DNA from 3 places in the Vibrio sp. MA40-2 genome. Region 2 is predicted to be linked to each of the others. Evidence: riboswitches for the same ligand, from Rfam matches in the RefSeq annotation. Region 2 holds a riboswitch; each other region holds the start of a gene.
The links. A riboswitch is a leader RNA that binds a small molecule or an ion and turns the genes downstream of it on or off. The one in region 2 is predicted to bind thiamine pyrophosphate.
Positions count from the first base shown of each region.

Region 1 (9,969 bases), 710 kb from region 2:
TAGTTGGGCTGGCCGACAAGCGTGACACCTACCCTGCCAATTTAAGTGGTGGTCAAAAGCAACGTGTTGCTATCGCACGTGCGTTGGCTTCTGATCCTAAAGTATTGCTCTGTGATGAAGCGACCAGTGCTTTAGATCCGGCAACCACTCAGTCTATTCTAGAGTTACTTAAAGAAATAAATCGCAAGTTAAACATCACTATGTTGTTGATCACCCACGAAATGGACGTTGTGAAAGGTATTTGTCATCAAGTGGCTATTATTGGAGATGGTGAGTTAGTAGAAAAAGGCACGGTTGGTGATATTTTCGCTCATCCAAAAACCGAACTTGCTCATGAGTTCATTCGCTCAACACTCGACTTATCGATTCCGGAAGATTATCAAGCCAGATTAAACCAAACCCGCATTCAAGGTAGCCACCCATTGATTCGCTTAGAGTTTACTGGTGAAACCGTTGATGCTCCGGTGATGAGTCAAATTGCACGCCAATTCAATATTGATGTCAGCATTTTAAGTTCTGATCTCGATTATGCAGGTGGCGTTAAGTTCGGCATGATGGTTGCGGAATTTTATGGTTCAGAAGCAAACGACAATGCGGCAATCGAATTTCTGAAAGAACACAAAGTAAAAGTAGAGGTACTTGGTTATGTCCTTTGATTTAATTTCACAATGGTTAAGTCTCAATAGTAACCTGCTCATCGGAGCAACATGGGACACTCTCTATATGGTTGCCGTCTCTGGTGTCGTTGGGTTCGCTATTGGTATTCCATTGGGCGTTATTTTACACATCAGTAAAAAAGGCGGTTTAGCTGAAAACACCAAACTAAATTCAGCCCTTGGTGCTATCGTCAATATCGGTCGTTCTGTACCGTTTTTAGTTCTAATGGTTGCTATTATTCCCGTTACGAAAATATTAGTCGGTACGTTTATCGGCACCACAGCCGCTATTGTTCCATTAACCATTGGCGCTATTCCTTTTGTTGCTCGTCTTATTGAAGGCGCTTTGCTTGAAGTACCGAGTGGCTTAGTAGAAGCGGCGCAATCAATGGGAGCAACACCAACCCAAATTATTACTAAAGTACTGCTTCCAGAAGCACTGCCGACCATCGTTAATGCGGTCACTATTACATTAGTTACATTGGTGAGTTATTCGGCCATGGCAGGCACTGTTGGCGGTGGCGGACTGGGTGATGTTGCTATTCGCTATGGGTTCCATCGCTACGATGTAGTGATCATGGCTGTCACTGTTGTGATGCTAATTGTACTGGTTCAAATCATTCAATCCATTGGCGACGCACTTGTTAGCCGAGTAGATCATAGATAATAAAAAATCAAAATATTGTAGGAGATGTAATATGAAATTTAGTCTAAAAAATATCCTTATTGCCGCGACAGCAGCATCTACACTTGTCCTTGCTGGCTGTGGTGATAATGAAGTCGATGCTAACAAAATCAAAATTGGTGTAATGGCTGGTGCCGAAGCTCAAGTTGCCGAAGTTGCAGCAAAAGTAGCCAAAGAAAAATATGATCTTGACGTTGAACTTGTTACGTTTACCGATTATGTCACGCCAAACGCAGCATTAGACGATGGTTCAGTCGACATCAATGCCTTCCAACACAAGCCATATCTTGATCAACAAATTGCTGATCGTGATTACAAATTAGCAATAGCGGGTAACTCTTTTGTTTATCCAATTGCTGGCTATTCAAAACAAGTGACTTCTGTTGAACAAATTACCGATGGTGCACGTATTGCAGTACCAAATGACCCAACAAACCTCGGCCGTTCTCTACTATTACTAGAACAACAAGGCCTACTTAAACTGCGTGCAGATGTCGGTCTTTCAGGTACGGTTCGTGATATCGTAGAAAACCCTAAAAACATTACTATTGTCGAACTTGATGCCGCTCAATTACCACGCTCATTAGATGATGTAACGCTTTCTATCATCAATACAACTTATGCAAGCAGCATCGATCTTACTCCAGAAAAAGACGGAATTTTTGTTGAAGACAAAGAGTCTCCATACGTTAACCTAATCGTCGCTCGTACTGACAATGTTGAATCTGAAAAAGTGAAAAACTTTGTTAAAGCATACCAAACTGACGAAGTATTCAACGCAGCCTCAGAAATCTTCAAAGGTGGCGTAGTAAAAGGCTGGTAAGGCTTGTTATTAACGACATAATTGCTTAATAAGCTTAAACGATACGCTAACTAAGCAACACCACTCCAAAGCCGGATGAGTAAAATCATCCGGCTTTGGTATTTTTAATATTCCTTAACTATTCACCATTTCATTACCAATACCATTCAATTTTCCCGACCATTTTTTATATCAATTTTAACTTCTTTGACTTAAGGCATTGTTTTGTTACACTCTGGCGGCAAATAAAATTTAGATATTAGTCGGGGAGCTAACGGCCACAGGCCTAAGCTGAGACCATTTCGATGGGACCCGTTGAACCTGATGCAGTTAACACTGCCGTAGGGAACTAGTAGCCATACCGAAATGTTATGCTGGTATTTTCTGCTCGCATACCCACCTTCCGTTAGCGGCTGTTATTCCTATACGTGCAAGTTTAGGAATCCTATATGACAGCGAAAAATACAACGCCTATTGTTTTAACGATTGCCGGATCAGATAGTGGCGGCGGTGCCGGAATTCAGGCAGATATCAAAGCTATTTCTGCGACTGGTAGCTATGCCTGTTCAGTTATAACTGCTCTGACCGCCCAAAATACCCAAGGCGTAAGTGGTATTTATCCGATTGCTCCAGAATTTGTCGCTCAGCAGCTCGATGCTGTATTTACCGATCTCAATATTCAAGCAGTAAAAATCGGCATGTTAAGTGACGTAAACGTCATCAAAACAGTGGTTACAAAACTCAAACAGTATCAACCTAAATTTTTGATTGTCGATCCGGTAATGGTGGCAACTAGTGGTGATTTATTATTAGAAAAATCAGCAATTAGCACGCTTAAATCACAATTACTTCCTTTGGCGAATATCATTACCCCTAACCTTCCAGAAGCCGCAGCCTTAACTGGAGAAGCCGTTCCCACCACAGAGCAACAAATGAATGCGCTTATCGATAAACTCAGAGCATTAAATACTGACACGGTTTTACTTAAAGGTGGCCATTTAACCAACAGCAAAAACAGCACCGATCTGTTGATCAGTAGTAATACCGTCACGGCCATCCCTGCTACAAGAATAGCAACCAACAATACTCATGGTACCGGCTGCACTTTATCTTCTGCTATCGCGAGCTATCTAGCACAAGGCAACGAGCTACTGCATGCTGTAACACTAGCTAAGCATTACATAACTCAAGCAATCTTACATGCTGATAATTTACACATTGGCCAGGGTCATGGGCCTGTAGACCATTTTTTCTCGAAACACATTACGTCATCTTCGCAACAAATAACATCTGCCTTGCTACAAGGAGAGCAAAATGGATGACAACACACTCATCAACTTATCCAACATAAGCCTAAATTATAAAAATGAACAACAGCTTGTTTTTTCTGAATTGAATATGCCCATTACACAAAACCAATGGACTTGCATTTTAGGAAAAAGTGGCTGTGGCAAAACATCTTTACTGCGTTTTTTAGCAGGATTACTAGATGACCAGATTAATTGGTCCGGCACTATGCACACCAACCTTTCAGGCCATATAAGCCAACATGTCGCTTATATGGCGCAACAAGATTTGCTATTACCTTGGCTTAATGTTGTCGATAATGTCTGCCTTAGTTTTCAATTTGCTAATAGACAACTTAGCCAATCAACCAAACAAAAAGCCATCAAACTGATCGAACAAGTCGGTTTACTTGATCATATTCATCAATTTCCTGATCAACTTTCCGGTGGAATGCGTCAACGCGTTGCGCTAGCAAGAACACTCATGCAAGACAAACCATTAGTTTTAATGGACGAGCCCTTTTCAGCATTAGATGCGGTCACTCGTTATCAGCTACAAAACCTAGCCGCCCATATGCTTAAAAATAAAACCGTTCTGCTCATCACTCACGATCCACAAGAAGCCCTACGCCTAGGCGATCACATTGCTCTCATGCAAGGAAAACCAGCTTCTGCTTGCACTTTTCCAACGCCAAGTAATCCCCCACCACGAATGCTGAATGGCGAAATTGCTGCATTACAACAAAAACTGATCGAGCAATTGGAGAAAGATCATGTCTAATATGAATATTGTTACTAGTAAAATTAGTGAGAATAAAGCGAGTCAAAATCCAGCGAACGATCAGCGGCTCAAATCGGCGCAAAAAAAAAGCACGAGTAAATTAGTTCAAGCGGCAACTACTGTGTTGCTTACCTTAGGACTATGGCACTTCATTGTTGTTATTTTCAAGTTACCTTCTTTTATCTTACCCTCTCCACAAGCAGTGTTTAACACTCTAATAAAACGGTCCGATACACTGTTATTCCACAGTTGGATCACAATGCAAGAAATCCTATTGGGGCTGATTTTAGGCCTTGCAATGGGACTATTCTTTGCTCTGCAGATGTTACTTTTTCAACCAATAAAGCGTTGGTTACTGCCGATTTTAATTGCCAGCCAGGCTATCCCTGTTTTTGCCATTGCCCCTATTTTAATGCTCTGGCTTGGCTATGGGATCGCATCTAAAATCGTCATGGCCGCGCTAATTATCTTTTTCCCAGTAACCACTTGTTGCTACGACGGTCTTCGTTCTACTCCAACAGGCTTTCTTGACTTAGCTAAAACCATGTCCGCTTCCAAATGGCAAACCTTAACCAAAATTCGCTTGCCGGCTGCACTCCCTTCTCTTGCCTCTGGTATTCGAGTGGCCGTTGTTGTCGCTCCAATAGGTGCGGTAGTGGGTGAATGGGTTGGTTCAAGTGCTGGATTAGGCTATTTGATGCTACAAGCGAACGCACGAATGATGATAGACGAAATGTTCGCTGCGCTGTTTATTTTAGCCTTGTGCTCCATTTCACTCTATTTCATTACTGACAAATTACTAAAACGAGCGATTCATTGGTCGCTTTAACTCAACCCTAGATAAAACCTAAACTTACTTATATTTAAGGAAAAAAAATGTACAGTTGCATCAAAAAAGGACTCACGGCTCTGGTACTTAGCGTTATTTCTGTTACTACTTTCGCCCAACAAAATACCACTGAAAATAAAAACATCACGCTAATGCTGGATTGGTTCGTCAACCCAAATCATGGCCCGATTGTTATTGCTCATCAACGAGGTTACTTTAATGGGCAAGGGCTCAATGTGACACTCCAAGAGCCTGCCGATCCAAGTTTACCTGCTAAATTAGTCGCAGCCGGAAAAGTAGACATGGCTATTTCATACCAAACCAGTTTAACCATTGATGTGGCTGCCAAGTTACCTCTTATTAGAGCGTCGACGTTAATCTCAACCCCGCTAAATACATTAATGGTTTTAGACAACGGTAAAATAAACACCTTAGCCGACCTGAAAGGAAAAAAAGTTGGTATTGCTATCGCTGGAAACGAAGAAGCAACCATAGGTACCATGCTTAAATCAGCAGGGCTTAAATTTACTGACATTGAAATTATTAATGTAGGTTGGGCCTTATCAGCCTCTCTGGCCTCCGGTCAAGTCGATGCCATTTGGGGTGGATTACGCAACTTTGAATCCAATCAACTCGCGATTGAAGGCTATCCTTCTAAAGCATTTTATCCTGAAGAACATGGCGTCCCAACGTATGATGAATTGGTTGTCGTCGCCAACGCAGAAAACTACGACGCTGATGCCATTCGACGTTTTAACAAAGCAATTGAACAAGCCACCACTTACATTGTTAACCATCCACAACAAGCATGGAAAGAATTTGTAGCTTACGCACCAGACACGTTAAACAATGAACTGAACCAACGAGCATGGAACGATACACTTACTCGATTTGATCTTCGCCCATCAGCCATTGATCTTCAACGTTACGATGAATTCAGTGCCTTTTTGTTTAAAAACAAGATCATCGCTACACAACCAAAAGCAGCTGATTTTGTGCCAACACTTTAAGTACAGCGCTCTTTCACAAGAAACATTGCAAATCAACATGGAATAAACACTCCTAATGAACTACAACGACCTAATTAATGCCTGCAAGCAAGAGTGGCAAACTTATACTGAGCATGAATTTGTTCAGCAATTGGCTCTTGGCGAACTGAATAACAGTGCCTACCTACATTATTTGAAACAAGATTTTTTGTTTCTAAAACAGTATGCACGCGCTTACGCTATGGCGATATATAAGGCCAAAACGTTAAGTGAAATGCGTATGGCTCTGCCCACTGTACAAGCGTTACTATCGACTGAAATATCCCATCACTTAACTTATTGCCAACAATGGGGGTTAAGTGAACACGACATGGAAGCCGAACCAGAAGCATTTGGCACCATCGCATACACTCGATATGTACTGGATACTGGTATGTCTGGCGACCTTGTCGATCTTTATACCGCGCTCGCTCCGTGTGCTTTAGGTTACGCCGAAATAGGTCGAAACTTGCTCGCATCAACTACCACTATTAAGCAAAATAATCCGTATCAAAGTTGGATAGAACTTTACGGCGGAGAAGAATATCAATCCTCGATCAATACTGCTGGTGATTACTTAAACGAGTTACTCGCAGATATCACGATTGATAGTCAACGCGGTCAACAATTATGTGAGGTTTTTAAAACGGCCACTCGAATGGAAATTGCATTTTGGCAGCAAAGTCTAAACACCTAGACTGAAGCAAAAGGGACGCTATATTAAAGCGTCCCTTTTTACTTAAAAATCGTTCTAGTCCAAGCCATTTTAAGTCAAACTATTCTCACGCAAACGATAGCTACTCTCCCTCATTTGAGCAGATTTGTGATACCTTAACGCTACAGACTCACTAGATAATAAGCCGATGGATCACACGATAGAACCGATTGGAGTGATACATACTCCATACAAAGAGAAGTTTGCCGTCCCAAGGCAGCCAAGATTAGCGCCTAGTGCCACTGCAAAACTGCAATTAATTGGTAACGCAAACTCACCCGAGGCGATTCGAGGAATTGAACAATTCAGCCACCTTTGGTTACTGTTTCTTTTCGACCAAAATCTACAAGCAGGTTGGACTCCCACAGTTCGTCCACCGAGACTAGGTGGTAATGAGCGTATCGGTGTACTCTCCACTCGCTCACCTTTTAGGCCGAATGGAATTGGTATGTCTGCAGTTGAACTCAAACAAGTAAAGCAAACCGAAGGTCAGGTTTGGCTTGAATTAGGCAGTGTCGATCTAGTCGACGGAACACCCATTATTGATATTAAACCTTACATTCCGTATTCAGACGCTATCTTTGATGCTAACGGAGGCTTCGCACAAACCGAGCCCAAACTACTTGATGTCACCTTTTCTACTATTGCGGAGCAACAACTTCGATTTCATGCCAACAAAGAGCAAGTGCGCGCCGTTATTTGCGAAGTTCTAGCACAAGATCCAAGACCAGCTTACAAGAAAAACAGTACTGATAATAAAGAATATGCAGTCAACTTATTCGATTTGAACGTTAAATTTAAGGTTAACGAGCAATTAGTGACGGTCACAGCTATAGAACGCTTTTGACAAAAGCAAATGGCTGATATCATATTCAGCTAATTTTGATAACCATGATGAACGGATACCCATAATGCGTACCAGTAAAACGCTTCTTTCAACTCTGAAGGAAACTCCAAACGACGCTGAAATCGTTAGCCACCAGCTAATGCTACGTGCAGGTATGATCCGCAAGCTAGCTTCAGGTTTATATACTTGGCTGCCTACCGGTCTGCGTGTACTGCGTAAAGTCGAAAATATTGTTCGTGAAGAAATGAACAATGCCGGTTCTGTAGAAATGATCATGCCCGTGGTTCAGCCCGCTGATTTATGGGAAGAGACCGGACGTTGGGATAAATTTGGCCCAGAATTACTAAGAATAGCCGACCGACATAATCGTTCTTTTGTATTGGGACCGACTCATGAAGAAGTCATCACGGATATGGTTCGTAACGAAGTGAAGTCTTACAAACAACTTCCGTTGAACCTTTTCCAAATTCAAACTAAATTCCGCGACGAAGTTAGACCTCGCTTTGGTGTCATGCGTTCGCGCGAATTCACCATGAAAGACGCCTATTCTTTCCATATCGATAAAGAAAGTTTAGTGGAAACTTACGCAGAAATGCATAAAGCTTACTGCAATGTATTCAGTCGTATGGGCTTAAATTTCCGTCCAGTTCTTGCCGATACTGGCTCTATTGGTGGTAGCGGATCACACGAATTTCATGTATTAGCAGAAAGTGGCGAAGATCTCATCGCTTTTTCTGATGGATCAGATTTTGCCGCCAACATTGAAAAAGCAGAAGCGCTAGCGCCAAACATAGAACTTGCTGCACCCAGTCAAGAGCTTGAATTAATAGATACGCCAAATGCAAAAACAATTGCCGAGCTTGTCGAACAATTTAACTTACCAATAGAACAAACCGTTAAAACCCTGTTTGTAAAAGCATCGGATGAAATTGACGCCGATTTAGTTGCGCTATTAATTCGTGGCGACCACGAGTTAAATGAAGTAAAAGCAGAAAATTTAGCCGAAGTTGCTTCTCCATTAGAATTTGCTGAAGAAGCGGAAATTCGTGCATTAATTGGCGCTGGACCAGGTTCACTTGGCCCAGTAGGCCTCAAGCTGCCATTTATCGTTGATCGCACTGTTGCTGTTATGAGTGACTTTGCTGCTGGCGCAAATGTAGATGACAAACATTACTTTGGCATTAACTGGGGACGCGATGTCGAACTTGGACAAGTAGAAGATCTACGTAACGTTGTTGAAGGTGACCCAAGCCCTTGTGGTAAAGGTAAAATATTGCTAAAACGCGGCATCGAAGTTGGGCATATTTTCCAACTCGGCAACAATTACTCTAAATCGATGAATGCTGGTGTGCTTGGACCTGATGGCAAAAATCAGATAATGGAAATGGGTTGTTACGGTATTGGTTGTACCCGTGTTGTCGCTGCAGCTATCGAACAAAACCATGATAAATTTGGCATTATCTGGCCGGATGCTATTGCTCCGTACCAAGTCGCTATCGTTCCAATGAATATGCACAAATCAGCAGCAGTGAAAGCAGCAGCAGAAAAACTCTACGCTGACTTAACCGCTCAAGGTATTGATGTACTATTTGATGACCGTAAAGAACGACCAGGTGTCATGTTTAAAGATATGGAACTGATCGGTATTCCGCATACCGTTGTCATTGGCGATCGCAGCATGGATGAAGGCAATTTCGAATACAAAAACCGACGTAGTGGTGAAAAAGTTGCCGTTACAATGGATAATATAATCGAACATATTAAAGCTCAAATGAGCTAGTTCGCTGGTTTTAATAGTAACTGCTGATTTTAATAGTAACTGCTAATTTTAATAGTAACTATTAGATGCTCACCAAGGGCTGCAAGGTTTGCGGCCCTTTTTATTGCTCATAAATTGACGAGTACCATTAACTCCTCTCAGACCGGGTCAACCACACTACAAAAAATGTAACCATAATCGGTCTCAAACCACTGCAACCTTTGTCATCTGTTGTGCTGCTGTGTATATTGTTAAGCATGAAAATTAATATGAAATTTGGATAAAAAATGAAAATATACGATTGTTGCGATCTGGTTCGCGAACTGTATGCTCAAATCGGTAGTGGTGACCAAGGTTATATCCCACAAGCGATTACTTGCGCACTTAAAACTCTTAATGATATTGCGGCAGATGAATCAATGCCTAAAGAAGCAAGAGAAAGAGCAGCTTTTGCCGCTGCCAACCTACTTATTTCCGACTTCGAGGACTAATTATGGAGCTATCAAAATTTGAAAACATGGACACAATCATGCTAATGAGTATCATCAATTTAAAACTGCGTGATGACTTTGAAGGCGATT
Region 1 covers NZ_CP178628.1:1,698,743-1,708,711, reverse strand. The annotation lists gene metN (methionine ABC transporter ATP-binding protein MetN) at 1-656, shown strand, start outside; gene ACLKML_RS15345 (methionine ABC transporter permease) at 646-1,323, shown strand; gene metQ (methionine ABC transporter substrate-binding lipoprotein MetQ) at 1,355-2,164, shown strand; TPP riboswitch at 2,398-2,508, shown strand; gene thiD (bifunctional hydroxymethylpyrimidine kinase/phosphomethylpyrimidine kinase) at 2,593-3,465, shown strand; gene ACLKML_RS15330 (ABC transporter ATP-binding protein) at 3,458-4,210, shown strand; partial or broken gene ACLKML_RS15325 (ABC transporter permease) at 4,341-5,039, shown strand; gene ACLKML_RS15320 (ABC transporter substrate-binding protein) at 5,087-6,049, shown strand; gene tenA (thiaminase II) at 6,105-6,764, shown strand; gene tsaA (tRNA (N6-threonylcarbamoyladenosine(37)-N6)-methyltransferase TrmO) at 6,931-7,629, shown strand; gene ACLKML_RS15305 (proline--tRNA ligase) at 7,694-9,409, shown strand; gene ACLKML_RS15300 (YaeP family protein) at 9,676-9,879, shown strand; gene ACLKML_RS15295 (DUF4250 domain-containing protein) at 9,882-9,969, shown strand, end outside.
Region 1: another riboswitch for thiamine pyrophosphate. It lies ahead of thiD (bifunctional hydroxymethylpyrimidine kinase/phosphomethylpyrimidine kinase); the one in region 2 lies ahead of thiE (thiamine phosphate synthase).

Region 2 (9,969 bases):
CATTGATGATTTAAGTCACAAAAGAGTAATTCTTGACCCTACTTCAAGCAATGCATGGTTTAAATTAGCAATGGACTCAGCATCGATAAACGTTATAGAAAGTCCTGATCCATGCTCATTGCCCAAAGCACAAAAAAATAACGTCGAGACCGATGGCATGAAGGCCTGTCATGTTCTAGATGGCATAGCGATGGTTAAATTTTTACGTTGGTTAGACGAAGAAGTTGCAGCTGAACGGTTACATAATGAAGCTATAATATCAGACAAACTTCAAGCATTTAGAGAGCAAGAACCTAGCTTAGTAGATTTGAGTTTTGATACTATCTCAGCTGCGGGCGCTAATGCAGCAATGTGCCATTACAATCATAATGATCAATCTACACCCGGAGCACTATCTGTTGACTCCTTATATTTAGTCGACTCTGGAGGTCAATATCTAAACGGAACAACTGATATCACTAGAACCGTTGCTATAGGTACACCATCACTAGAGATGCGTACTTTATTTACATTAGTTTTAAAAGGTCATATCAGCCTAGCCAGTGCTGTCTTCCCGCATGGCACAACGGGTAGCCAGTTGGACGTTTTAGCTAGAAACCATCTATGGTCTAAAGGATATGATTACGATCATGGGACTGGACATGGTGTAGGTCATTTTTTAAGTGTTCATGAAGGACCGCAAAGTATTTCTAAAAAGCCTAATACCGTTGCGCTACTACCAGGAATGGTGCTGTCTAATGAACCTGGATATTATCGCGCTGGTCATTTTGGTATTCGTATCGAAAATCTAGAGCTTGTGGTTGAAAAGAAAACGAACGGTGATTTTTCAGCGCTGGGATTTGAATCCCTGACTCTCTGTCCTATTGACTATAGAAATATAGAGGTGGAATTTCTTACTGATAGTGAACTAAATTGGTTAAACCAGTATCACCAAAAAGTATGGGACGCTTTACACATACATTTAGACCAAGATGACACAAGATGGTTAAGACAAGCTACTATGCCTTTAAGTCGCTAATTTTATAAATTAGCCTCCAGACTTAACATGCAGTACACAAATGTACTGCATGTTTCACGTGAAACACTATCGTTTTTTTGTTATTTTCCAGAATAGACTTTATCCCAGTCAGTCCAAACTGGATGCAGCCCTGCCTTCATAATAGAATCAGCCACGATTAGCGCGCTACGTTCGTCACTTATAGCAAATTGCTCTAGTTCCTCTTGGTTGGAGGCATACCCTCCTGGTTGCGTTTTCGATGCCGCGGACATATTCGTTATCCCTAACGACAGGACGTTATCTCTAAACTTAGGTGACTCCCTAGTTGATAAGGATAATTCAACTTGCTGATTGAATATTCTATAGGCGCAGATAAGCTGAACAAGTTGTTTGTCACTCATATTTGACTTAGGAGTGATACTGCCTTCACACGGCCGTATCCGAGGAAACGAAATAGAATAGCTAGATTTCCAATAATTTCGTTCCATATAATTGAGGTGGGAGGCGGTTAAGAAAGTATCTACTCTCCAATCTTCTAGTCCAATCAGAGCACCAAGTCCAATTTTTTTGACTCCTGCCCTAGCCAACCTGTCGGGAGTGTTAACTCTAAACTCAAAATCACGCTTATTACCTCGTAAATGATGCTGGGCGTAAGTAGATGGATGATAAGTTTCTTGGTAAACCATCACTGCATCGACACCTAAGGACACCAATTCTTGGTAAGCTTGTTGCTGCATTGGTTGCACTTCAAGTGCAACATAGTTAATTCTTTTTTTTATGACCGGAACAACTTGCTTAAAATACTCTAAACCAACTTTGGTTTCATGTTCGCCAGTTACTAATAAAACACTATCAAATTTCATCCCGACAATTACATCAACCTCCTTCTCTATCTCCTCCACAGTAAGAACCTTTCTCTTAATTCTGTTGTCCATAGAGAAGCCGCAGTAAGTACAAACGTTGGCACAAAGGTTTGAAAGGTATAGTGGTATGTACAGCGACATCGTATTACCAAAGCGTGTTCGAGTGATCTGCTGAGACTTAACCGCCATTTGCTCTAAAAACGGTTCTGCAGCTGGCGAAATCAATGCTTTAAAATCTTCTAGTGTAGGTTGCTCAGCCAGCAAAGCTTTACGCACATCATTAGCAGATTTAGAATATATCGATAGGTTTACGTCATCCCAAGCTATAGAGGCTAGCTGGTCGTAATAGTTCATAACTGACCTACTCATCAAGAAAAGAAGTAAGAGGGCTTGATGCCAGAGCTCGCGGAGATTGACAAGCTAAACCCGACTCGTAAGCAATTCGACCTGAAGTCACAGCCATCTTAAAAGCTATTGCCATTTCAACCGGATCAGCTGCTGTCGCTATAGCCGTATTGACCAATACCGCATCTGCCCCCATTTCCATAGCGTAAGCAGCATGTGAAGGTGCGCCGATACCAGCATCGACCACAACCGGAATATTTGCTTGGTCGACAATAATTTTAATAAATTCATTAGTAACGAGCCCTTTATTTGTACCAATAGGCGCGCCTAAAGGCATTACTGCTGCGCAACCTACTTCTTCTAAGCGTTTACACAGTACAGGGTCTGCATGGCAATAAGGTAATACAACAAAGCCAAGTTTCACTAACTCTTCAGCAGCTTTGAGTGTTTCTATCGGGTCAGGCAACAAATACTTGGGATCGGGGTGAACCTCCAATTTTATCCAGTTAGTTTGTAGCGCTTCTCTAGTTAATCGAGATGCAAATACCGCTTCTTGGGCATTCTTAGCACCAGACGTATTAGGCAACAAATTAATGTTAGCAGCCAAAAGTGGACTTAATATATCGTCTTGTTGATCTTCTATGTCTATACGCTTAAGCGCCATCGTTGCTAGCTCAGATCCGGATGCAAGGATTGACTGTGCCATTACACTGCTATTGGCATATTTCCCAGTACCAATAAACAAACGCGATTCAAATGTTCTATCTCCGATTGTAAGCATAATTAACCTCCTGCTATAGCTTGAAATACTGATATTTTCTCAGCTTCAGATACAATGTAACTATCGAGCTCGTTTCGATTAATAATGCGACTTCCGACAGCAACTGCGGAGCCATTCGAGCTCAACCCCATTAACGCAATCACTTCAGCCAAAGACATGTTTTTGGCAACGTTGACTGCTTTCCCATTCACTTCTAATTCGATGTTGTGGTCCACTTAAAACTCCTTATCCATACACACAACGCAATCGATATTCCGCTGCATAACAAACTTATTCCATTTCATATCCAATCCGTCAAAACAATGGAGCTCATTTTGTGTAGTACTGTCTACATTGGCTATCAATCGAATCGATAGCAAAGCTTGCATTGATCCAATCACACCTACGATAGGGCCAACTACTCCCAACGAGGAACAATTGACATTACTTTGCTCTTCCGTGCTAGGAAATAAGCATTCATAGCAAGGTGCGTCTCTATGATTGTTAAAGATAGCAACCTGCCCTTGCCAATTAATTACAGAACCAGAAACCAACGGTGTTCTATGTAATACACAAGCTTGGTTAATCTCTTTTCTAGTTCTAAAATTGTCGGTGCAATCAATGACTAAATCACTAATCATTGTCTCTAACTGTAACCTTTCACCGAATAGGTTTTGGTCAATAGCAACAGCGTTACAGGATGAGTTCAGCGCAACTATTTTTTTACACAAGCTGTTAGCTTTAGAATTACCGATCTCGTGTTCGGAATAGGCAATCTGTCGTTGCAAGTTTGAACTTTCTACTTTGTCGCCATCTGATAATACCAATTTACCGATACCAGAAGCCGCGAGATATAATGCGACGACATTGCCCAAGCCGCCACATCCAACGATTAAGACGCGTGAATGTTTAAGTTTTTCTTGACCACCTAACCCTATTTGCGCGACGGAAATTTGCCGGCTATACCGCAGAAATTCGAAGTCATTTAACATGGTTAAACTCGTCATGGTTACTTTTGTTTGAGATAAGCGTAGACAAATAGCCAACTGTTTTAGTGAGGTCTGAACATTCTGATACCGCTCTAACAACTGCGATACCTGAAACCCCGGTTGACATTATCTGCTCTGCATTTTGGGTATCAATACCACCTATTGCAACTGTTGGTATATTGGGACATTTGGCCTTAATGAGTTGCACATAGGAACTTAGCTTATCCAGACCTTGTGGGTTGGATTTCATGACCTTAGTCGGCGTAGCAAATACATGACCTAACGCAACATATGAGGGAGAAAACTCAATCGCCCGCAGAATTTCATAGTAGCTATGAGTAGAAATACCTAAAGCTAGTCCGGCACAATGTATCGCATTTAAATCTGCACAATATAAGTCTTCCTGACCCAAGTGAACGCCATAAGCACCGTGTTTTACTGCCAGTTGCCAATAGTCATTTATAAATACTTGCGAGTTATAAGATTCGCCCATTGTTATAGCCTGAATGATCAGTTGTTCAATCTGACTAATACTCAATTTGCTATCCTTAACACGTAGCTGGATTATTCCAATACCTAAAGCCAATAACTCTTCTAGTAACGCCAGGTTATCTACTACTGGATATAGCCCTAGCCTATTACTACGAAGCGCCTTGAAATTGATATTTTTGCTATCGAATTTATGCCTACTAGTTTTGACAATTTGTTCTATATCAACAGTCGCATAAGGAAGGGTCAAATGATTCGACCATGTTTCACGTGAAACATTACAACAGACCATAGTATTAGCGACTAGAATTGCATCTTCTAACGCATAGCCAAGCACGACCAGTGAAATAAACCATGATAAGTGTCGCTGATTGAAATCAACTCTATCAGTAACCTGATAGTCATAGCTGATTTTATGAGCTATCTCGTCAAACCAGCTATCAACATAATGTCCTTCATGATTTGGGTCAGGAAAGCCAATAGTTACTATATTTTGACGCTGGATCAAAGCATGGCTAATAGTATTGCCTGGAGAATAACAAAGTTGTAAACAATCTTTTTTTGAAGCGGAGAGCTTACTAAACACTTGGAATTCGAATTTAGAGTAACCGTCAAAAATGGTGAAAATATCGGTATCAACAAGTGTAAAATCGATAGGATGAAGACAGTAGGCTACTTGTAAGTTCTTTGTCAACAAGTCAGAAAGCCACTGAAAATTTCGAGGAATATGGATATACACACTACACCTCTTCCAAGATAAGCTGAAATAATAGAAATAGCGGTGTATAGATAGGTAATAAAAAATGAAGTAAATTATGTGGCATTGCTTTTCCCTAAAGTAAATAAAACCTTGTCGGAAAAGCAACTAATAGGACATAAGTCGTCAGAATAATTGACTTAGGTAAAAATTGGCTTTCGCTTGTTTCCTTCGCAGGTATTATCCTGAATCAGGTTCTACGGATTCCGTTTTCACGGTCTCAGCCAGTTGGCACTCCGACAAGTCCTTCTATTATAGTTAAGCAGTCAAAGCATGCAACAGTTAAAAATAATTAACCTCTCACTAGCAATTGAAAACCCAACCAAGCAGAACAAATACTTAAAGACACATTTAATAATACGTTGAGGCCCATTTTGAAAAAGTCGCCTTGTTGTAACAACAAAACGTTATCCATAGAGAAGGTAGAAAATGTAGTTAGCGCGCCTAAAAAACCTAGACCGATAACTTGACGCCAAGGTATCTGAGATAGCATTTCAGTTTCAAAAGCAGCTATCAATAACCCCATAGCGAACGAGCCTAGAACATTAACAGCAAGCGTACCATAAGGAAAATCTCGACCGAATAAGCTGACGCATAACTCTGAAAGTAAGTAACGAGAACATGCACCAAAAGCCCCTCCTAACGCTATATATCCTAAAATAGAAAACTGTCCCATAAGTAACCAATGATTTATAAAGATAAGCCCATTCTATAGATTTAAGTGAAAATTAACCAATAAAAATCATGTAGCACACAGCATAAAGTTACATACTTTTAAAAAGTTACATGTGTCACTTTAACTGTACCCACAAACAGCATTTAATTTATGAATTATAAGGACAAAGATAAAAAACGTATAGATAATCAAACGCAAAAAAGCCTCAACATTTCTGTTGAGGCTTTTTAAAATTCTTACTAGATTTCAATACCAAATGGCGGAGTGGACGGGACTCGAACCCGCGACCCCCGGCGTGACAGGCCGGTATTCTAACCAACTGAACTACCACTCCACATGGTATTGGTGACACTTAATAAAGTCTTATTGGTACGCTTTATTAATGTTTGCCTTCATCTTCTCTAAAAAAGATAAAAGCGAATTAAAGCCTGGCGATGTCCTACTCTCACATGGGGAAACCCCACACTACCATCGGCGCTATTGCGTTTCACTTCTGAGTTCGGCATGGGTTCAGGTGGGTCCACAATGCTATGGTCGCCAAGCAAAATTTGGTATTAAACCTCCCGCTTGTGATAAAACTCGCTGGACTGCGTTAACTTGTTCTCTCTTTCAGTTACTTACCAATGTAAGCGCCTTCAATCGTTACTCAAGTTGCCTTACCAGCAAACTTTATCCCTGCGCTACCTAGAGCACTTGGGAAGTCTAAAAAACTTGGAAAGCTAATTATAAAAGTCTCATACACATTCAATGTTCTTTATTTGAGTCCACGACCTACACGGATGTAGGAAGTGCAGTAAATTGTCTGGAACAATTTCTGCCAAAACCCCTTGGGTGTTGTATGGTTAAGCCTCACGGGCAATTAGTACAGGTTAGCTCAATGCCTCGCAGCACTTACACACCCTGCCTATCAACGTTCTAGTCTCGAACAACCCTTTAGGACACGTAAAGTGCCAGGGAAGACTCATCTCAGGGCTCGCTTCGCGCTTAGATGCTTTCAGCGCTTATCGATTCCGAACTTAGCTACCGGGCAATGCCATTGGCATGACAACCCGAACACCAGAGGTTCGTCCACTCCGGTCCTCTCGTACTAGGAGCAGCCCCCTTCAATCTTCCAACGCCCACGGCAGATAGGGACCGAACTGTCTCACGACGTTCTAAACCCAGCTCGCGTACCACTTTAAATGGCGAACAGCCATACCCTTGGGACCGACTTCAGCCCCAGGATGTGATGAGCCGACATCGAGGTGCCAAACACCGCCGTCGATATGAACTCTTGGGCGGTATCAGCCTGTTATCCCCGGAGTACCTTTTATCCGTTGAGCGATGGCCCTTCCATTCAGAACCACCGGATCACTATGACCTGCTTTCGCACCTGCTCGAATTGTCATTCTCGCAGTCAAGCGGGCTTATGCCATTGCACTAACCACACGATGTCCAACCGTGTTTAGCCCACCTTCGTGCTCCTCCGTTACTCTTTGGGAGGAGACCGCCCCAGTCAAACTACCCACCAGGCACTGTCCTCATCCCCGATTAGGGGACTAAGTTAGAACATCAAGCATACAAGGGTGGTATTTCAAGGTTGACTCCACTCCATCTAGCGACGAAGTTTCATAGTCTCCCACCTATCCTACACATGTAGGGTCAATGTTCAGTGCCAAGCTGTAGTAAAGGTTCACGGGGTCTTTCCGTCTAGCCGCGGGTACACTGCATCTTCACAGCGATTTCAATTTCACTGAGTCTCGGGTGGAGACAGCGTGGCCATCATTACGCCATTCGTGCAGGTCGGAACTTACCCGACAAGGAATTTCGCTACCTTAGGACCGTTATAGTTACGGCCGCCGTTTACCGGGGCTTCGATCAAGAGCTTCGTCCTAAGACTAACCCCATCAATTAACCTTCCGGCACCGGGCAGGCGTCACACCGTATACGTCATCTTACGATTTTGCACAGTGCTGTGTTTTTAATAAACAGTTGCAGCCACCTGGTATCTGCGACTCCCAATAGCTCCATCCGCTAGGGATTTCACCGTCAAGAGCGTACCTTCTCCCGAAGTTACGGTACCATTTTGCCTAGTTCCTTCACCCGAGTTCTCTCAAGCGCCTTGGTATTCTCTACCCGACCACCTGTGTCGGTTTGGGGTACGATTCCTTATAATCTGAAGCTTAGAGGCTTTTCCTGGAAGTATGGCATCAATGACTTCATCACCGTAGTGACTCGACATCGGGTCTCAGCCTAATAATTTCCCGGATTTACCTAAGAAATTAGCCTACACCCTTGAACCTGGACTACCATCGCCAGGCCCACCTAGCCTTCTCCGTCCCCCCATCGCAATTATAAGAAGTACGGGAATATTAACCCGTTTCCCATCGACTACGCTTTTCAGCCTCGCCTTAGGGGTCGACTTACCCTGCCCCGATTAACGTTGGACAGGAACCCTTGGTCTTCCGGCGTGGGGGTTTTTCACCCCCATTATCGTTACTCATGTCAGCATTCGCACTTCTGATACCTCCAGCAAACCTTACAGTTCACCTTCAACGGCTTACAGAACGCTCCCCTACCCAATGAAGTAAACTTCATTGCCGCAGCTTCGGTGTATAGCTTAGCCCCGTTACATCTTCCGCGCAGGCCGACTCGACCAGTGAGCTATTACGCTTTCTTTAAATGATGGCTGCTTCTAAGCCAACATCCTGGCTGTCTGAGCCTTCCCACATCGTTTCCCACTTAGCTATACTTTGGGACCTTAGCTGGCGGTCTGGGTTGTTTCCCTCTCCACGACGGACGTTAGCACCCGCCGTGTGTCTCCCGGATAGTACTTACTGGTATTCGGAGTTTGCAAAGGGTTGGTAAGTCGGGATGACCCCCTAGCCTTAACAGTGCTCTACCCCCAGTAGTATTCGTCCGAGGCGCTACCTAAATAGCTTTCGGGGAGAACCAGCTATCTCCAGGTTTGATTGGCCTTTCACCCCTAGCCACAAGTCATCCGCTAATTTTTCAACATTAGTCGGTTCGGTCCTCCAGTTGATGTTACTCAACCTTCAACCTGCCCATGGCTAGATCACCTGGTTTCGGGTCTATACCTAGCAACTCGACGCCCAGTTAAGACTCGGTTTCCCTACGGCTCCCCTATTCGGTTAACCTTGCTACTAAATATAAGTCGCTGACCCATTATACAAAAGGTACGCAGTCACACCAAAAAGGTGCTCCTACTGCTTGTACGTACACGGTTTCAGGTTCTATTTCACTCCCCTCACAGGGGTTCTTTTCGCCTTTCCCTCACGGTACTGGTTCACTATCGGTCAGTCAGTAGTATTTAGCCTTGGAGGATGGTCCCCCCATATTCAAACAGGATATCACGTGTCCCGCCTTACTCGTTTTCACTTAAAATGACGTGTCGGTTACGGGGCTATCACCCTGTATCGCGATACTTTCCAGAATCTTCACCTGCATCATTAAAAGCTTAAGGGCTAGTCCAATTTCGCTCGCCGCTACTTTCGGAATCTCGGTTGATTTCTACTCCTCCGGGTACTTAGATGTTTCAGTTCCCCGGGTTTGCCTTATTAACCTATGTATTCAGTTAATAATACTAGCTTATGCTAGTGGGTTTCCCCATTCAGAAATCCCAGACTCAAACGGTTATTACTACCTAATCTGGGCTTATCGCAAGTTATTACGTCTTTCATCGCCTCTGACTGCCAAGGCATCCACCGTGTACGCTTAGTCACTTAACCATACAACCCCAAGAGGTTTCTTTTTACTGTCACTTACGTGACGATAAATAAGCGTATGGCAAACAACCAAGGTGTTTATTGTTGTCTCATTATTTGAATGAGCGAGACAACGTTCGATTTTGCCGGACTCAAATATAAACAGCTTTCGCTGTTTCCAAGAACACTTGAATGTGTGTTGGTACCTATCACTCATAATGAGTCATAGGATTTGAGAACTTTTATTTGAATAACAACCAATCAAAGTTGTTATTCGTCAGCTTTCCAAATTGTTAAAGAGCAAAGATTTTATACTTATTTAAAATAAGCCAAAACCATTTTTAAATATTCTCATCTGATACAGAGTAAAAACACTTAAAGATGGTGGA
Region 2 covers NZ_CP178628.1:989,072-999,040, reverse strand. The annotation lists gene ACLKML_RS12230 (aminopeptidase P family protein) at 1-1,018, shown strand, start outside; gene thiH (2-iminoacetate synthase ThiH) at 1,099-2,214, opposite strand; gene ACLKML_RS12220 (thiazole synthase) at 2,222-2,986, opposite strand; gene thiS (sulfur carrier protein ThiS) at 2,989-3,201, opposite strand; gene ACLKML_RS12210 (HesA/MoeB/ThiF family protein) at 3,202-3,957, opposite strand; gene thiE (thiamine phosphate synthase) at 3,947-5,182, opposite strand; TPP riboswitch at 5,350-5,449, opposite strand; gene crcB (fluoride efflux transporter CrcB) at 5,493-5,876, opposite strand; tRNA gene ACLKML_RS12195 (tRNA-Asp) at 6,134-6,210, opposite strand; rRNA gene rrf (5S ribosomal RNA) at 6,303-6,418, opposite strand; rRNA gene ACLKML_RS12185 (23S ribosomal RNA) at 6,715-9,604, opposite strand; tRNA gene ACLKML_RS12180 (tRNA-Ala) at 9,963-9,969, opposite strand, start outside.

Region 3 (9,969 bases), 340 kb from region 2:
AAGCGTTAATATATTTTTCTTACTTACTTTTTGTATTGCTAAAGATAATCCACCACACAACAACATCTGCCATATGGCCAACAACGCGCCGGCTTGTAGATCAAAGTCAAATTTGATCGCCTGGTATATCGCCAACTCGATCGTCGTTGATTTCGGGCCACCACCTAGCGCCATGACTGTAGCAAAACTGGTAAAGCACAGCATAAACACCAAACCACAAACGTGAGGAAGTTGCTGGCGTAGTCTTGGCCATTCAATCCATTTAAACTTATACCAATACCCCATACCGAGATGAGCGCAAAGCTTATGTTGCTCTGCGGGGATCCCTTCTAATGAAAGTAATAGTAAACGACTAGCATAAGGTAAATTAAAGAAGACATGAGCCAATAAAATACCGTTTAACCCATAAATTGAAAAAGGTAATTCATTGTCAAACCAATTGAACAATTTTGCTATCAATCCACTATTGCCATAAATTGCCAATAGACCAAAAACACCAACTAATACTGGTAACACCAATGTGCTAGAAAATAACTTAAGCAATAGAGCTTTACCCATAAACTGTCTTCGCGACAAAGAGTGAGCAACGGGGATGGCTAATCCAACACTAAACATAGTCGATAATAAAGCTTGATAAAAACTAAACTTGGTTACATGCAGATAGTAAGGATCAGAGACAATTTGACTTAGATTGAGGTTAGGAGCGTAGGAAATCAACGCTCCTAACGCCGAAAGCACAAATAAAGCAATACATACCGCAATAATCAGTCCTAATTTCGGCGTTTGATTCATAGGGTTATTTCACTAACGCAGACTGCCATTCACGGATCCACGTTTTACGCATTTTTGCTACTTCCTCTGCAGAATAAGACAACGCTTTTTGTGGGGTAGTCAGAGTTTCAAATCCTTTTGGTAAGGAAACATTTGTAACAGGATACATCCAATTTCCTGTTGGCATTACCGTTTGGAATTCATCACTTAAAATGAAACTCATAAACTGATCGGCAAGTTTAGAGTGACTAGAGTTTTTCACTTTAGCCGCGACTTCCGTTTGCATGTAATGCCCTTCACTAAAGTTAGCGGCAGCATATTTATCGTCATTTTCTGCAATCAAGTGATAGGCAGGTGATGTGGTATAAGACAAGACTAAATCCGATTCTCCCTCTAAAAACATAGAGTAAGCTTCTGACCAACCTTTGGTAACAGTAACTGTCTTTTTCGCTAACAGATTCCACGCTTGGCTTGAATCATCACCATAAATCGACTTCATCCACAGCATTAAACCTTGGCCAGGAGTCGATGTTCGCGGATCTTGATAAATAACCTTCAAGTCATCACGTTTTTCAACCAATTCTTTTAGGCTCGTTGGTGGATTTTTTAAGGTTTCTTTGTTGTAGACAAAAGCAAAGTAACCAAAATCGAAAGGCACAAAGGTGTTATCAGACCAACCATTTGGTAAAATAGTTGCAGAGGTATCAACACTGTGTTCAGCTAACAAACCGGTATTTTTTGCTTCTGCCATCAAATTAGTGTCTAAACCTAAAATAACATCCGCTTTGCTATTGCTGTCTTCTAAACGAAGACGATTTAAAATTGAAACACCATCATCTAAGGCAACAAACTCTAAGTCACAGCCACACTGAGCTTCAAACGCTTTTTCTATTTTAGGCCCTGGGCCCCAATCAGAAGCAAATGAATCGTAAGTATAAACCGTTAATTTATCGGCGGCGAAAGTAGAAAATGAAAGGGTTATTGCTAAAGCTGAAATTGTGTATTTCACTGGGCGCTCTCCATGTCTATGAGCGGCACAGGCTTGAGGGAGGATGTTGATAGATCCTAGCTCAATTCCTACGCCAGTATTATCTGGTTCAGGTGTACGGGTTCTAAGAAAACTTAATCTCAGCCCAATAGTTAGTGATTAATGAAAGCAAATAACCTTGAGCACCCCGATGAGTCGTAGTGATTGTAACCGTAAAGCCATAAAGTTGCTAGCAAGCAAAAAACGACAATAAAGGTAAGATATAACCTATAAAGAGTTAATGAATCATTTGGTTACCGATTATCATATCCCCAGCGCGCGACCAGTTTTTGCTCTATTTCAAGATGGTCTAATATTCTTGCTACCATAAAATCAACCAGATCATCAATGCTGGTTGGTTGATGATAAAAGCCCGGTGCAGCTGGCATAATGGTCACGCCCATTTGCGATAATTTATGCATATTACCTAAATGTAAAGTAGAAAATGGCGTTTCTCTGACAACCAATAAAAGCTGGCCTCGCTCTTTCATAACAACATCGGCAGCTCGTTCAATTAAGTTATCCGACATTCCATGAGCAATTGCTGCCACCGTCCCTACTGAGCAAGGACAAACAATCATTTTCTTTGGCGCAGCACTTCCTGACGCAACAGGAGAAAACCAATCTTCTTTACCGCATACTGTTAATAATTCTGGTTTGCATTTTAAATGCTTCACCAATGCTTGTTTTGCCGCATCGGGACCACTAGGTAACTTTAAGCCATGTTCTGTCGCTAATACCACTCGAGCTGCGGACGAAATTAACAAATACACGCTGTAATCAGCTGCAAGTAAACATTCTAATAAACGCAGTCCATACGGCGCGCCAGACGCACCAGTAAATGCTAACGTAATTGTTTTTTTTGTACTCATGACCATTCTCTATTTATTTTAATCACATTATTCACGACGCAAAATTACAATAAACGTCACCTTGCTATTCCGGTTTATTCCATTAACGTAAGGCCATCAATAATTTTATTGTGTATGCCTTCAAATCCACCGTTGCTCATGACCACTATTTGATCCCCTTTCGAGGCTTCTTTGAGGATCTCAGACACAAATAAATCAATATCATCACTAACAAAGCTCTTCTGTGGTCCGTTATTTGATTGTTTATCTTGTAAACACAACTTAGCGACCTCTTCTACTGACCAATCTATATTATGAGGCTGAAATAAATACACCGAATCGGCCACTGATAATGAATCGGCTAATGTCACTTTATGGACGCCCATTTTCATCGTCGCTGATCTTGGTTCTAAAACCGCGATAATTTTTTTATCTCCCACTTTATTACGCAAGCCTTCTAGAGTTAACCTTATAGCAGTAGGATGATGAGCAAAGTCGTCATACAACGTCACTCCTGCCACCTCACCTTTCAGCTCTAAACGTCTTTTAGTATTGATAAACCGAGACAGGGATTCACAAGCTAAATCCACCGTTACTCCAACATGTCTTGCTGCGGCAATCGCCATTAATGCATTATTTACATTATGATCCCCCACCAAATCCCACGTCACCGTACCAGCTAATTGGTTATGTAAAAACACACCAAACTCACTACCATCTTTGTTGGTTTTTTCTACAGACCAGTCACAGGTCTGGTCACCAATTAATTCTTGTTCACTCCAACAACCTCTTTGTAAAACATTTTGCACCGCAGTATCAAATTTAGGTGAGAAAATACGTCCATTACTAGGCACGGTACGAACTAAGTGATGAAACTGTTTTTTAATGGCTTCAAGATCATCAAAAATATCCGCATGATCAAATTCGAGATTATTGATTACTAACGTTCTTGGATGGTAATGAACAAACTTAGAACGCTTATCAAAAAAAGCACTATCGTATTCATCGGCTTCGACCACAAAAAATGGGCTATTACCAAGACGTGCTGAAACGCCAAAATTACCTAACACTCCCCCGACTAGAAAGCCTGGCTCATAACCACAATCTTCTAAAATCCACGCCAGCATACTTGAGGTAGTGGTTTTACCATGCGTTCCAGACACAGCGAGAACCCACCTCTCGTGGAGAAGAAACTCCTGTAACCATTGAGGCCCCGAGGTATATTTAAGATTATTATTTAATAGATATTCTACACATGGGTTGCCACGACTAAGTGCATTACCAATAACGACTAAATCTGGTCGAGGCTCTAATTGTGATGGATCAAACCCTTCTATAATCTCGATTCCTTGTGACTCAAGTAACGTGCTCATTGGCGGATAAACGTTAGCATCACTGCCCGTCACTTTATGTCCCAACTGCCGAGCTAATACTGCAGCCCCGCCCATAAAAGTCCCACAAATTCCCAATATATGAATGTGCATTAACTGTGTATCCTAAATTTATTCATTGCTGATTATTGTTATTAGTCATTAACCGTTTTCTTGATTATGAATTCAGTCATTCCATATCTATTTACCTATGTACCCATCCACAAATGCACCAACACATTAGCTACTGATTTCTTGTTTAGTTCACAATAATCATTACGGCTTATACAAAATAGTGAATAATGTCTCATAAATAAGTAACCGTGAAACATTTTTACAAAATTTCTGTGATGGAAATTAAAAACAATTTACATATCATTAAGTTACTTCATTACTCATAAAAAGTTTTTTGTCATACAATTGATACTGTTACTAATAATGACTAGAGCTATCAGCCATTGTAACTAAAAAGTCTCCTAAATAATCAGAAAACGTAAAGGATATAACATGTCTGAATTTCGCACGCTGGGCGAATTTATCGTAGAGAAACAACATGACTTCCCTCACGCAAGTGGAGAGCTATCTTCATTATTAGCTTCTATCCGTCTTGCTGCAAAAATCGTAAACCGTGAGATTAACAAGGCAGGACTCGTTGATATTACCGGTTCGGTTGGCGCTGAAAATATACAAGGTGAAGAACAACAAAAATTAGATTTATACGCAAACGATAAATTCAAAGCAGCACTAGAAGCCCGTGATCAAGTTTGTGGTGTAGCAAGTGAAGAAGAAGATGAAACTGTTGCATTTAATAAAGAGCTCAACAAAAATGCTAAATATGTTTTGTTAATGGATCCATTGGATGGCTCTAGTAACATAGATGTTAACGTATCTGTCGGCACAATTTTTTCTATTTACCGTCGAGTTTCTCCAGTTGGAACACCACCAACACAAGAAGATTTCTTACAACCAGGAGAAAAACAAGTCGCCGCTGGATATGTGATTTATGGTTCATCAACTATGTTGGTTTATACCACCGGTAATGGTGTCCATGGCTTCACATATGACCCTTCTATCGGCTCATTTTGCCTCTCTCATGAAAAGTTGGTAACACCAGAAACAGGGAATATTTACTCTATTAATGAAGGAAACTATATTCGTTTTCCTTTAGGTGTTAAAAAATACATTAAATATTGCCAAGAGAGTGTCCCAGAAGATAACCGCCCGTATACTTCTCGTTACATTGGCTCTCTTGTTGCTGACTTCCATAGAAACTTATTGAAAGGTGGTATTTATCTATACCCAAGTACAGAAAGCCACCCGAATGGTAAACTTCGCCTTTTGTATGAATGTAATCCAATGGCCTTTTTAATTGAACAAGCCGGTGGCATAGCTTCAGATGGAAAACAACGAATTATGGAATTAAAACCAACCGAATTGCATGAACGCGTGCCTTTCTTTGTTGGTTCTAAAGCCATGGTAAAGAAAGTAGAAGAGTTTATTGCGAAATACCCTAATGAATAAGTGCTTAACGCATATCTCATAACGAATAATAGTTACGTATTTTTCTACCCTACTGTTTTACATAAACTATTTACACATTAAAGCCGTTCGTTTCACTAGAAATAAACGGCTTTTTATTATTAACATGTTATATCGCTAAGATAGGCTTAAACAAAACAACTAATCAAATTCAAATTGATATAGCAGATCCACCGCACTATCAACTCCAGATACGGCTTCCAAATATAGATCAGTCAACAGCTTATATCTAACGGTAAACTCACCAAAGGAATCAAAAATACCCACACCATATTTCAGCTGAAGCTCTGGAGTAATATAGCCACTGACCGTTACTTGAGAATCATCACCAGAACCAGCAGTATCCAGCTGTAAATCAGAGACACCAAACGTTTCACCTATTTGCCCAACTAGGCGTCCACTCTTAGCTATACTTAAGCCAATCAATGCTGTCGTCATACTATTGCCACCCGAAGTTGCATCTAAATCTTGACCTCTCAATAGGTAAGACAATGCATTTTGTTGAGGCATAGAAGGTTCAGAATACACCTCTATCGACGGTTCATTCGCCGGACCAGTAACCCGGATCCCTGCCACCACGTCATCTTGTGTATTATCTGGGTTTCGTACTGCTTCGATGGCTAAATATGGTTGATCCGCTGGCCCATTCATTAAAACTTTACCTTCTTCAATAATCAAATCTTGACCAAAAGAACGATAAGTCCCATTAACAATTTCAATTTCTCCGACAATAAAAGGGCCTTTATCTTTTTGTGTCACATTTAATTGCCCGACTAACTCACCTTCTAACCCAAAAGCAGCAAGTGTGAACTCGTCACCAATATGAATATTGACATCGGTTTCTATCGCCATAGGGATCGGATTCTCGGCTTCTATCGGCTTTAAATTTTTATCTAAGATAACTTCATCAGAAGAAACAGAAACCGCACTTGGAGGCAACTCTTCCACAACAATTTCACCCCATGGTAAATAAATATCCCCTTCAATTTTGGCTAATTTAGGATTTACCATTATTGTCATATCTGGGCTAACTTTTACATTAACCATTGGCGGTAATTCAACATTAAGTTCTTCAGCAAAAACACGAACCTTGCTGTTCCATGCCTCTAAATCGCGCCAATTGGCATCACCATCAAGTTTTAATACGCCATCAGGAGTTTCAATATCGGCATTAAGTAACGCATCATAACCAGAAAAATCAATCTGAAGTTTGCCCAACAGAACTTCTATTGGTGTAATGTCGCCTTGAGCAACAATTTTATCTAGCGTAAATTGCCCATTAACACTTGGATGCTTAACAGGACCCGACACTTTTATGTCAGAATGAATCTCGGCATTGACGTTACTGTACTCACCAAGCAAAGGCTGAATCATATTCAAATTGATATTGTCTAAAATTAATTGCGCATCTAACTCCTCATCAACAGATTGCACATCTTCAATAGCAAGATTACCTTTGATATCACCGTTATCTGTAATATCTAGCTGCCAATCGGCGAGCAATTTATCGTTATGTAACTGAGCATTAACGGCAATGGATTGCCAACCGAGCGTTAAAGGTTGTTCAGCGGCATACTGAACCTTCCCTTGAGGTAATTGAATCGAGACATCAGCAGTCGGACTTTCATTTGGTGACCAACTAGCAGAGGCTGTTATTGCTACTGAACCATCAACGTCAATATCCGGCGGAATAAACATCTTCAACTGGTTAAATGAAAAGTTATCTACGGCTAAGTGTGCATCACCTGATTGACCAGCACTAAGATCCTCGGTTAAACAAATTTTTGAGTTTGACTGCAACCAACAATGAGCCTGAACATAGAGTAATTGACTATCCACAACAAAACCTAAATCGACTTGTTGGTCAATTCGCCATGAACCTTGTTGAGTTGAAAGGTTTGCCTTATCAAGTACCCCTCTCCAGGCCAATTCTGGCTCTTGTTGCAAACCACCTTCAATATGAATATCGGTCGTTAACAAATCCGATAATAAATCCAGATTCAATTGATGATCGGTTTGCGTGCCAGATAAGGATAACTTAACGCTATCGATTTTTTTATCTTGATAAAGAACATCGCTAATGTCGATGTCAAGATCGCCATCTGGAGAAGGCAATGGCGTTAAGTTACTCGAAAGCCTCAAACTGGCTACGTTAACCAAATCTAAGTATTCAATCTCTGTTGCTGATATATCAGTAATAACTTGAGGGGTATCCAGGCTACCTCGTAAAGAAATGGTACCGACTATACTGCCTTTAACATCAGCAATAGATTTTTCAATATCAGGAAAATTAACTTGCGTATCTATAGCTAACGTTTTATCCAGTTTTCCTGAGATTTGAATACCATTAGGACCATGTTTTATACCTAACTCTTCTGTTGCTAACTTTATGTCCCCTTTGCCGGATGGATCACTTGCCGACAACTGTCCTTCTATTTTTAATGGGTAGTCTCTTATGTTTCCATCAATATCTAACAAAGGTAAATCAACCAACCAGCCACCAGAATCTAATAACTTACCGGTTGTTGATAATGAGCCATTAATGATACCTTCAGCCTGCTCCCATTCCATGCCTGGCTGAATATCCTTCAACCCTAACGTCGCTTGCCAGTTAACAGGACTTTGCCAATTGGCCATGACTTGACCTGAAACTTCCCCACCTAATGTTTTAATTAATAGCGATTCCAGTGTAATTTCATTTAAATTACCATCACCTTGAATTGCAAGATCTAATTTAGGGATGGCTTCTCCGTCAACAATAGTCGCAACGTTTAGATTGTAACCATCTAATGAACCTTCAACCTTTATTTTCTCAACATCAACAACGTAATCCGCCTGCCCAGAAAATGGCCACTGTATCGCTCCATTAGAAAGTACAATATCAAAAGGTAAATTGGCTTTTAACGGTTCTAATTGTCCATCCACAGTCAACTCAATGACTTCAGAAAGAGTAGCATCAAGTTGTATGTCTGCCACACTACCCGAAGCTGAAAGTTGTAATTTTTGTCCTTTCAACTCGGTTTGTTTTACGAAAGTTTTCGCATCGAGAGTAAGAGGATAATTGCCTTTAAGATCGATGTTTGAACTTAGCTCTACATCTGCTTGAGGTACATCCAAAACTAAGTGGTTAACATTAACGTTGTGAGCATTTAAATTGGCCGATAATCCCAAGTGATTAACGACTACAGGTGTCTCTCCTTTTAAAGTGAAATTTTTCAAATCAAACTGTTGTATATCGATTTCTAGAGGGATCAGTACATCCGGCAACACAATATCTTGTTTACTTTGCTGAGTGGTCGCCGTAGTTTGTTCTATCTCAGTTTGATTGTTGTCATTCGTCGATTTTGCTAACTCTACATTGACCTGTTGCAACAAAGTTGGATAAAGCGTTAATGTGCTGTCAACCATAGCTATTTTGCTAGAAAAAGTTTGCCAATCGACAGTATTACCTAGCACGTTAAGATTGATATTGGTTAGTCTTAACTCGTTAATATAAATGGGAAAAGGTACCTTAATTTCTTTTAAGGGCTCAGAAGAAGGGGCCGGCTCAGCTTCGGTTGACGGAGGTAGCTCTGAAAAAACCACATCCAGCCCATCAATTTGAATTAATTCAACACATAAAGAAGGCGTTAAAAAGCATTCTGGATTAATACCTAAAGTCAGCTCTTTACTTACAACGGATAAGTTCAAATCATCATTTTTGTATTCAACATCATAAAGGCTGAATTGCGAGAAAAAAGCCCCTTTAGAATCGGCTATTTTTAATTCTGGTAATACTTTCTCTAAACTCCAAATAACGCTATTTAAGCCACTATTGGTCGAGAGACCAGCGACTAAAAGTATTAATATCAATAATATTAATACTAGCAAAGCCAATACAGATCTTAACAACCACTTAATTAGTATGCGACTCATAATTCAGGTCCTAAAGCAAAATGAATCCGAAATTGATCACTACTTTCTAGCGCTAGTCCCCAAGCAAAATCAAGCCTAACTGGTCCAACAGGAGAAGCCCAACGAATCCCAAAACCCGTACCTACTTTCATATCAACAGAGGATGTCCATGCGTCACCGGCATCAACAAAAGTAGCAAGCCACCAATTCCCTACCAACCGATATTGGTACTCTAGAGAACTGGTTGCCATATATTTAGCACCAATTAAAGAATCCGTATCATCCGTCGGAGAGATCGATTCATAATCATAGCCACGCAAACTATTATCGCCACCAGCAAAAAAACGAATAGAAGGAGGAACGTCTAAAATATTGTCGACGATATTGGCCGACAAATCGATACGCGCAATCCCTCGATGATTACTGCCAAGGCTATTTATCCACGAAGATCGAGTTTGGATCCTATACATTCTTGCCCTAGAAACTACATTATCATCGGATAGTTCAAAGCTAATCG
Region 3 covers NZ_CP178628.1:644,387-654,355, forward strand. The annotation lists gene thiP (thiamine/thiamine pyrophosphate ABC transporter permease ThiP) at 1-792, opposite strand, end outside; gene thiB (thiamine ABC transporter substrate binding subunit) at 797-1,780, opposite strand; TPP riboswitch at 1,829-1,959, opposite strand; gene ACLKML_RS10475 (flavin prenyltransferase UbiX) at 2,053-2,670, opposite strand; gene mpl (UDP-N-acetylmuramate:L-alanyl-gamma-D-glutamyl-meso-diaminopimelate ligase) at 2,745-4,133, opposite strand; gene fbp (class 1 fructose-bisphosphatase) at 4,527-5,540, shown strand; gene ACLKML_RS10490 (translocation/assembly module TamB domain-containing protein) at 5,700-9,473, opposite strand; gene ACLKML_RS10495 (autotransporter assembly complex protein TamA) at 9,470-9,969, opposite strand, start outside.
Region 3: another riboswitch for thiamine pyrophosphate. It lies ahead of thiB (thiamine ABC transporter substrate binding subunit); the one in region 2 lies ahead of thiE (thiamine phosphate synthase).